2 regions of the Streptomyces sp. SID5643 genome follow, and region 1 is predicted to be linked to the other one. Evidence: riboswitches for the same ligand, from Rfam matches in the RefSeq annotation. Region 1 holds a riboswitch; the other holds the start of a gene.
What was found. A riboswitch is a leader RNA that binds a small molecule or an ion and turns the genes downstream of it on or off. The one in region 1 is predicted to bind cobalamin.
Positions count from the first base shown of each region.

Region 1 (4,477 bases):
TCCCACACGCCCAGCCGCTTCAGCTCGTCCACCAGGTAGGAGTTGACCTGGAGGAACTCGCCCGACAGCGTCTCGCGCTTGAACAGGTTGGACACCTGCGGCTCGATGCACTCGTACACGCCCGCGATGGAGGCGATCGTGGCGGTGGGGGCGATGGCGAGCAGCAGGGAGTTGCGCATGCCGGTCGTGGCGACGCGCTCGCGCAGGGCCGCCCAGCGCTCCGGCCAGGTCAGCTCCACGTCGTAGTGGTCGGGGTGCAGCACGCCCCTGGCCGTACGGGTCTTCTCCCAGGCGGGAAGCGGCCCGTTGCGCTCGGCGAGGTCGGCGGAGGCCTCGTACGCCGCGAGCATGATCCGCTCGGCGATACGGGTGGAGAGGGCCTTGGCCTCCGGCGAGTCGAAGGGCAGCCGCAGCTTGAAGAAGACGTCCTGGAGGCCCATGGCCCCGAGGCCGACGGGACGCCAGCGGGCGTTGGAGCGGCCGGCCTGCTCGGTCGGGTAGAAGTTGATGTCCACGACCCGGTCGAGGAACGTCACGGCCGTGCGGACGGTCTCGTCCAGCCGTTCCCAGTCGAGATCACCGGTCGATGTGTCGACAAAGGAACCCAGGTTGACCGAGCCGAGGTTGCAGACCGCGGTCTCCCCGTCGCTGGTGACCTCCAGGATCTCCGTGCAGAGGTTGGAGGAGTGGACGACGTGGCCGGGCTCGGCGGTCTGGTTGGCGGTGCGGTTGGCGGCGTCCTTGAAGGTCATCCATCCGTTGCCGGTCTGCGCGAGGGTGCGCATCATGCGGCCGTACAGCTCACGGGCGGGCAGGGTCTTCTTCGCGAGGCCCTTCGCCTCGGCCGCCCGGTACGCGGCGTCGAACTCCTCGCCCCACAGGTCGACCAGCTCGGGCACGTCCGCGGGGGAGAACAGCGACCACTGCGCGTCGGTGTTCACGCGGCGCATGAACTCGTCCGGCACCCAGTGCGCCAGGTTCAGATTGTGCGTGCGGCGGGCGTCCTCGCCGGTGTTGTCGCGCAGCTCCAGGAACTCCTCGATGTCGGAGTGCCAGGTCTCCAGGTAGACCGCGGCGGCGCCCTTGCGGCGGCCGCCCTGGTTCACGGCGGCGACCGAGGCGTCGAGGGTCTTCAGGAACGGGACGATGCCGTTGGAGTGGCCGTTGGTGCCGCGGATCAGGGAACCGCGGGCGCGAATGCGGGAGTACGCGAGCCCGATGCCGCCGGCGTGCTTCGACAGCCGGGCCACCTGGTGGTACCGGTCGTAGATGGAGTCCAGCTCGTCCTTCGGGGAGTCGAGGAGGTAGCAGGACGACATCTGCGGGTGCCGGGTGCCCGAGTTGAAGAGGGTGGGGGAGGAGGGGAGGTAGTCGAGGCGGCTCATGAGTCCGTAGAGCGCGGCGACTTCGTCGACGGAGCGGCGGGTGTCGTCCTCGGCGAGACCGGCGGCGACCCGCAGCATGAAGTGCTGGGGCGTCTCGACGACCTTGCGGGTGAGCGGGTGACGCAGCAGATAGCGGCTGTGCAGGGTGCGCAGGCCGAAGTAGCCGAAGCGGTCGTCGGCGCCGGTGTCGACGAGCGCGTCGAGCCGGGCCGCGTGCAGCCGGACGAACTCGGCGGTGCGGTCGGCGATGAGGCCCTCGCGGTGGCCCACCGCCACGGACTCGGTGAAGGACGTGACGCCCTGCGAGGCGGCCTCCTCGCGGATGCCGATGGTCAGCAGCCGGGCGGCCAGCCGGGAGTAAGCGGGGTCCTCGGAGATCAGACCGGCCGCGGCCTCCGTCGCCAGCTCCCGCAACTCGCTCTCGTCCGCCTGTGCGGACCGGCCGCGCAACGCCGCGGCGGCGACCCGGCCGGGCTCGGCGTCGGGAAGGTCGGCGGTCAGCTCGGTCAGGGTCCGCAACAGCGCGGCACCGGGGGCGTCGTGCTCTTCTTCGCTGGCTGAGACCGGTTCGGCTGGCGCGATGGTCACGTGGGGCTCTCCCTCGCTCGGCACGGGGGCCTCGTCGAGGGCAGGGGGCAGTACGCGAGCGCAGGCGGCGTCGCGTCCACCGGCCCATTCCACGAGGCCCGGACGTCGGGGCACCACGGCCGGGTGGCCGGGTGCGCTGTCGGCAGGTCCTCGGACTGACGCTTGTGCACGAAACATGCACAAGTACACCGTTGCGGGACAGTTCCGGATTCGCACCGGATTCCCCTGCGGCGGCAGCGAGCATGAGCATACATCTTGTGTCGGGTTCCGGTGGCACCCCCAGATGTTGTGTCGCGGTGGTGTCAGAGCGTCAGCTTTACGTGACAGCGGGCCGCCGTGACGCTTGGTCACGGCGGCCCGCTGCGGGGTGTTCGTGGAGGGCCCGGGGGCCCTGGGATCAGTGTGCGGATCCGGCGGTCGCAGGCGGGAGTTCCACCTGGACTCCGGGGTCGCCCGCGTCCGCCGTGTAGTCCTCCGGCTTGGTCTCGTCGATGCCGTCGGGGGCCTTCAGGGCCCTCAGGACGAAGGTCAGGACCACCGTCACCACCACGTTCAGGACGAACGCCGTGAGGCCGATGTAGCCGATCTCCCCGATACCCGGGATCTCCTTCGCGGAGCCGCCGAAGTGCTTCTGGGTCGGGGAGGCCACGCCGTACGCGGCGACCGTGCCGTAGACCATGCCGACCGCCCAGCCCGCGAGCAGGGCCCAGCGGTGGAACCAGCGGGTGAACAGGCCGCCGACCAGGGCCGGGAAGGTCTGCAGGATCCAGATGCCGCCCAGCAGCTGGAAGTTGATGGCGACCGTCTTGTCCATGGTGAGGACGAAGGCCAGGGCACCCACCTTCACCAGCAGCGACACCAGCTTGGAGACCTTGGTCTCCTGCGCGGGGGTGGCGTCCGGCTTGATGAAGTCCTTGTAGATGTTGCGCGTGAAGAGGTTCGCGGCCGCGATGGACATGATGGCCGCGGGCACCAGCGCGCCGATGCCGATCGCCGCGAACGCCACGCCCGCGAACCAGTCCGGGAACATCGTCTCGAACAGCTGAGGGATCGCCAGCTGCCCGTTCTGCACCTTGATGCCGGCCGCGATCGCCATGAACCCGAGCAGCGCCAGCAGGCCCAGCATCAGCGAGTACAGCGGCAGGATCGTGGTGTTGCGCCGGATCACCTCACGGCTCTTCGAGGACAGCGTCGCCGTGATCGAGTGCGGGTACATGAAGAGGGCCAGCGCGGAGCCCAACGCCAGCGTGGCGTACGTCCACTGGCCCGGCTCCGCCGGTGTCAGCGCACCGCGCGGCGCGCCCGTCGCCGGGTTGGTCTGGCTGTACGCCTCACTGGCCTTGGCGAAGATGTCGTCGAAGCCGCCCAGCTTGATCGGGATGTAGATGATCGCCACCGCGATGACGATGTAGATCAGCGTGTCCTTCACGAACGCGATGAGCGCGGGGGCCCGCAGACCCGACGAGTACGTGTACGCCGCCAGCACGCCGAACGCGATCAGCAGCGGCAGGTCCTTGATGAACCAGTTGGTGTTCTCTCCGCCGCCGACGCCCATCACGTCCAGCACGGCCTGGATGCCGACCAGTTGGAGCGCGATGTACGGCATCGTCGCGAGGATGCCGGTGAGGGCCACGGCCAGCGACAGGCCCTTGGAGCCGAAGCGGCCGCGCACGAAGTCGGAGGTCGTGACGTAGCCGTGCTTGTGGGACACCGACCACAGGCGGGGGAGGAAGGTGAAGATCAGCGGGTACACCAGGATCGTGTACGGCACCGCGAAGAAGCCGGCCGCGCCCGCCGCGTAGATCGCCGCCGGCACGGCGACGAAGGTGTACGCCGTGTACAGGTCGCCGCCGAGCAGGAACCAGGTGATCCAGGTGCCGAACGAGCGGCCGCCCAGGCCCCATTCGTCGAGGCTGTGCTCGTTCTCGGCCTTGCGCCAGCGCGCGGCCAGGAAGCCCATGACCGTGACGGCCAGGAAGAAGAAGATGAAGACGCCGAGCGCGACGCCGTTCACGCCGTCCTTCACTGCGACGCACCGCCCTTCGCGGCCGAGCGGGCGCGCTGGTCACGCTGCCAGAGCTTGTAGGCGATCATCGTCAGGACGGTGGAGATGAGCACCCACGCCATCTGGTACCAGTAGAAGAACGGGATCCCGATGAAGACCGGGTCGGTCTTCGCGTAGGAGCCGACCCACAGCATGGCCACGAACGGCGCTATGAGGCAGACGGCGATGACGACGCGCACGGGCGTCACCACCGGCCCTCTGCTGACTTCCGGTGCTTGCGACATCAGGCGGCTCCGTCCCCTTGGTGATCACCTGTAGTGCGCAGGCAATCTAGGTCAGGGTGCGGCGACAGCGGAACCCCTCGTCCGCAATGCGGTACCCAACCGAAACCCGGCCTCAGCAGCGCCGTAAGCGCTGGGTGCCGCCGCTAGTCGACGGGCCGCTTCAGGCGGGCCACGAACTTGTAGCGGTCCCCCCGGTAGACCGACCGCACCCACTC
Region 1 covers NZ_WWIC01000101.1:38,317-42,793, forward strand. The annotation lists gene GTY56_RS12785 (ribonucleoside-diphosphate reductase subunit alpha) at 1-1,973, opposite strand, end outside; cobalamin riboswitch at 2,098-2,233, opposite strand; gene mctP (monocarboxylate uptake permease MctP) at 2,371-3,999, opposite strand; gene GTY56_RS12795 (DUF3311 domain-containing protein) at 3,996-4,262, opposite strand; gene GTY56_RS12800 (GntR family transcriptional regulator) at 4,406-4,477, opposite strand, start outside.

Region 2 (4,477 bases), on a different contig from region 1:
GCGATCGGGGCGACCAGATGGGCCGCGTCACCGGCGAGGAAGAGCCGGCCGTGCGCCATCGGCTCGACCACGTAGTCGTGCATGTCCAGCACGCGCTTCTCGATCAGCCGGCCCTCGGTCAGTGGCGGCACGCCGGCCGCCCCGAGCCGCTCCCGCAGCTCCGCCCAGACGCGCTCGTGCGGCCAGTTCCCCACGTCGTCGCCCGGCGGGCACTGGAGGTAGTAGCGGGTCACCTCCGGGCTGCGGGGCATCTGGCCGGCGAAGCCGCGCGCATGGCAGCCGAAGAGCACGCAGTCGGTGGACGGCGGTGCCTCGGCGAGCAGGGCCAGCCAGCCGATGCCGTAGTCGTGCCGCGCGATCCGGACCCGCTCGGGCGGGAGCGAGGCCCGGCTCACCCCGCGCGCCCCGTCACAGCCGGCGACGAAGTCGCAGTGCACGACCTCGGGTTCGCCCGTCTCGGGGCAGGTGTACGACACCCAGGGCCGGTCGCTGTCGAGGTCGTGGATCCGCACGTCACGGACCCCGAAGCGGATGGGCCCGCCCCGGACGTCGGCATATTCGCGTACCAGGTCCGTCACCAGCAACGGCTGCGGATAGACGAAGTGATGACTGCCCGTCAGCTCGCCGTAGGGGAACCGGTACCGCTCGCCGTCGAAGCGGAACTCGCACGCGGTGTGCAGTTCCGCACGGTCCAGCAGGTTGCGGGCGAGGCCCCGCTTCTCCAGCCCGCGCACGGCCCATTCCTCGATGACCCCGGCACGGGGCCGGTGTTCGATGAAGTCGCGGGTCTCCGTCTCCAGCACCAGGCAGTCCACGGACGCGGCCCGCAGGATGTTGCCGACGGTCAGACCGGCGGGACCGGCGCCCACGACAACGACCGGGAAGCGTTGCCGGGCGCCGGATTCGGCGGACGGAAGGGGGCGCGTCATGCGCACATTATGGAGGCGGCCTCAGTGGACGGGCACTGCCTCGACCGCCACCTCCTCGATGCTCCGCTCGATCTCCCCGGCCCCGGAGGCAGGGGAGCGTCGGGCAAGCCCTTGCGGGTGGGAACGCTTCAGGATTCCTGTACCCGGTGAGGAGACAACCGCGGGATCTCGATCGCCGGGCAGCGGTCCATCACCATCTCCAGGCCCGCCGCACGGGTCCGGTCGTACGCCGCCTCGTCGACGACACCCAGCTGGAACCAGACGGCCTTCGCGCCCTTGGCGACCGCCTCGTCCGCGACGGCACCGGCGAGGTCGCTGTTCACGAACACGTCGACGACGTCCACCTCGAAGGGGATGTCGGCCAGGCTCGCGTACCCCTGCTCCCCGTGCACCGTCTCCGCCTTCGGATGCACCGGCACGACGCGCTTGCCGAAGCGCTGGAGCACGGCGGCCACCCCGTACGCCGCCCGCTGCCGGTTCGACGACAGGCCCACCACGGCCCAGGTGTCGCCGAGCTCGGTGAGGATCCTGCGGACCGTTGCCTCGTCGCCGTACACGGCGGCCTCCTCGTCAGTCGTGGACGCACTGCTCTGAGGGCAACGATGCACGACGCGCGGTGATTCCCGGGCGCCCCCGTGATAGCTTGCCGAGGCCAGTCGAACCCATGTACGTGGGTCAGGGAATCCGGTGCGAATCCGGAACTGACGCGCAGCGGTGAGGGGGACGGGCGGGGCCTCGGCCACTGGACTCCCACGCGGACGTCCGGGAAGGCGCTCCGACCCGGGTGAACCCGAGTCCGAAGACCTGCTGGCGGCCCCCGCGGCCACGTGCGGCGGGGGAGCACCGTACGACCGGGCTCCGCGCATGGGCCCTCGACGCCTGAGGACTGGTTCTTCGTGCCCCTCGCCCGACCCGCCCGTGCCGCCGCGCTGCTCGCGGCCGGCTCCCTGCTCCTGACCGGCTGCGGTGGTGCCGCGTCCACCGACGGCAAGGCCGCCGTCACCCTCACCAACTGCGGGCACGACGTCCGGGTGGCGGCCCCGCCGCGGCACGCCGTCTCCCTCAACCAGGGAACCACCGAGATCCTGCTCTCCCTCGGCCTGGCCGACCGTCTCGCGGGCACGGCCACCTGGACCGACCCCGTGATGAAGGGGCTGGAGAAGTCCGAGGCCGAGGTGCCGCGCATCGCCGACAACAACCCGTCCTTCGAACGCGTCCTGGACACCGAACCCGACTTCGTCGCCGCGTCCTTCGTCTCCACCCTCGGCAAGGGCGGCGTCGCCACCCGGGAGCAGTTCGAGAAGCTCGGCGTCCCCACCTACGTCTCCCCGTCCGACTGCGCCGGCAAGGACAACTCGGGCGGCGGCGACGGCGCCCGCGACAAGGCCCTGGGCATCGACACCGTCTACGGCGAGGTACGCGACCTCGCGACGGTGTTCGGGGTGGAGAAGCGCGGCGACACGCTCGTGGCTTCCCTCCGGCAGCGCCTGAAGAAGGCCACGGCGGGCACCGACGCCTCCGACGTCACCCTCCTCTACTGGTTCGCGAACTCCGAGTCGCCCTACATGGCGGGCTGTTGCGGAGCACCCGGCATCATCACCAGGGCCCTCGGCGCGAAGAACGTCTTCGACGACACGCACGAGGAGTGGCCGCAGATCAACTGGGAGACGGTCGCCGACCGCGACCCCGACGTCCTCGTCATCGGCGATCTGACCCGCAAGTCCCAGACCGCCGAGTCGGCCGCGAAGAAGATCGCCTTCCTGGAGTCCAACCCCGTCACCAGGACCATGGACGCCGTCCGCCACAAGCGGTACGTGCTGCTCAGCGGGCAGGCCATGAACCCGACCATCCGCACCGTCGAGGGCGTGGAGCAGGTGGCCGCGGGGCTGCGCCGGTTCGGGCTCGTGAAGTGACCGCCGGGAGTGCAACGGGCGCCACGGCCCGGCCCCGGCGGCGGACCGGGCTCGCCCTCGGGGCGGCCGGGGCGGTCGCTCTCGTCGCCTCCCTCGCCGTGGCCATCACCATCGGTCCCGCCGACATCCGGGTCGCCGACGTGTGGTCGGTCGTGGCCGCCCGGCTCGGCCTCGGCAGTTCGGAGCTGGCACCGATCCGGGACGGGATCGTCTGGCAGCTGCGGCTGCCCCGCACCCTGCTCGCGGCCGTGTGCGGAGCCGGACTCGCCGTCTGCGGGGCGGTGATGCAGTCGCTGCTGCGCAACCCGCTCGCCGACCCCTTCGTGCTCGGTGTGTCCTCGGGAGCTTCCACCGGAGCGGTCCTCGTGGTCGTGCTCGGCGCCGGCGGCGGCGCCCTGTCGGTGTCCGCCGGCGCCTTCCTCGGCGCCCTGCTGTCGTTCGCGCTGGTGCTGCTGCTCAGCCACACCCTCGGCGGCACCACCGACCGGGTCGTCCTCGCGGGCGTCGCCGCCATGCAGCTCTTCTCGGCGCTCACCTCGTTCGTCGTGATGACCTCAGCCGACGCCGAGACGACCCGTGGCGTGCTGTTCTGGCTCCTCGGCTCGCTCGGCGGCGCCGGCTGGACCGACGTGTGGCTGTGCCTGGCCGTGCTGGCCGTGGCGCTGGTGGTGTGCCTGTCCTACGCCCGTACGCTCGACGCCTTCGCCTTCGGGCAGGACGCGGCGGCCGCGCTCGGGGTGTCCGTCGCCCGCACCCGCCTGGTGCTGCTGTGCGTCACGGCCCTGCTCACGGCCGCGCTCGTCAGCTCGGCGGGCGCGATCGGCTTCGTGGGACTGGTCCTGCCGCACGCCGCCCGGGCCCTGACCGGCCCGGGGCACGCGCGGCTGCTGCCGGTCACCGCCCTCGCCGGAGCGGTGTTCCTCGTGTGGGTGGACACCGCCGCCCGGACGGTCCTCGAACCGCAGGAGGTTCCGGTGGGGGTCGTGACGTCGCTGATCGGCGTGCCGGCGTTCGTGGCGGTGCTGTACCGGACGCGGAGGGCACGGTGAGCGGCCCGGGTGCACCGGCGCGGGCGGGGCTGCGAGCCGACCGGGTCAGCCGCCGCGCCGACGGGCATCTGATCCTGGACGGCGTCGCCCTCGCGCCCGAGACCGGCTCCACGGTCGGCGTCCTCGGCCCCAACGGCTCCGGCAAGTCCACCCTGCTGCGGCTGCTGGCCGGGCTGCTCACACCGACCTGCGGAGTCGTCACTCTCGACGGCACACCGCTCGGCGATCTGCCCCGCCGCACGGTCGCACGCCGCCTCGCCGTCGTCGAGCAGCAGTCGGACACCCAGGTCGAGCTGACGGTCGAGGACGTCGTGCGGCTCGGCCGCGTCCCGCACCGCCGCGCCTGGACACCCGCCACCGACGACGACGAGCGAGCGGTGCGCGCCGCCCTCGAACGCACGGGCCTCGACGAGCGTTCCGGCCGGCTCTGGCACACCCTCTCCGGCGGCGAACGCCAGCGGGTGCAGATCGCCCGCGCGCTCGCCCAGGAGCCCCGCGAGCTTCTCCTCGACGAGCCCACCAACCACCTCGACATCCACCACCAGCTCGACCTGCTCACCCTGGTCGCGGGCCTGCCGGTCACCAC
Region 2 covers NZ_WWIC01000013.1:5,584-10,060, forward strand. The annotation lists gene GTY56_RS01270 (4-hydroxybenzoate 3-monooxygenase) at 1-929, opposite strand, end outside; gene GTY56_RS01275 (CoA-binding protein) at 1,058-1,486, opposite strand; cobalamin riboswitch at 1,566-1,755, shown strand; gene GTY56_RS01280 (ABC transporter substrate-binding protein) at 1,826-2,842, shown strand; gene GTY56_RS01285 (iron chelate uptake ABC transporter family permease subunit) at 2,839-3,891, shown strand; gene GTY56_RS01290 (ATP-binding cassette domain-containing protein) at 3,888-4,477, shown strand, end outside.
Region 2: another riboswitch for cobalamin. It lies ahead of GTY56_RS01280 (ABC transporter substrate-binding protein); the one in region 1 lies ahead of GTY56_RS12785 (ribonucleoside-diphosphate reductase subunit alpha).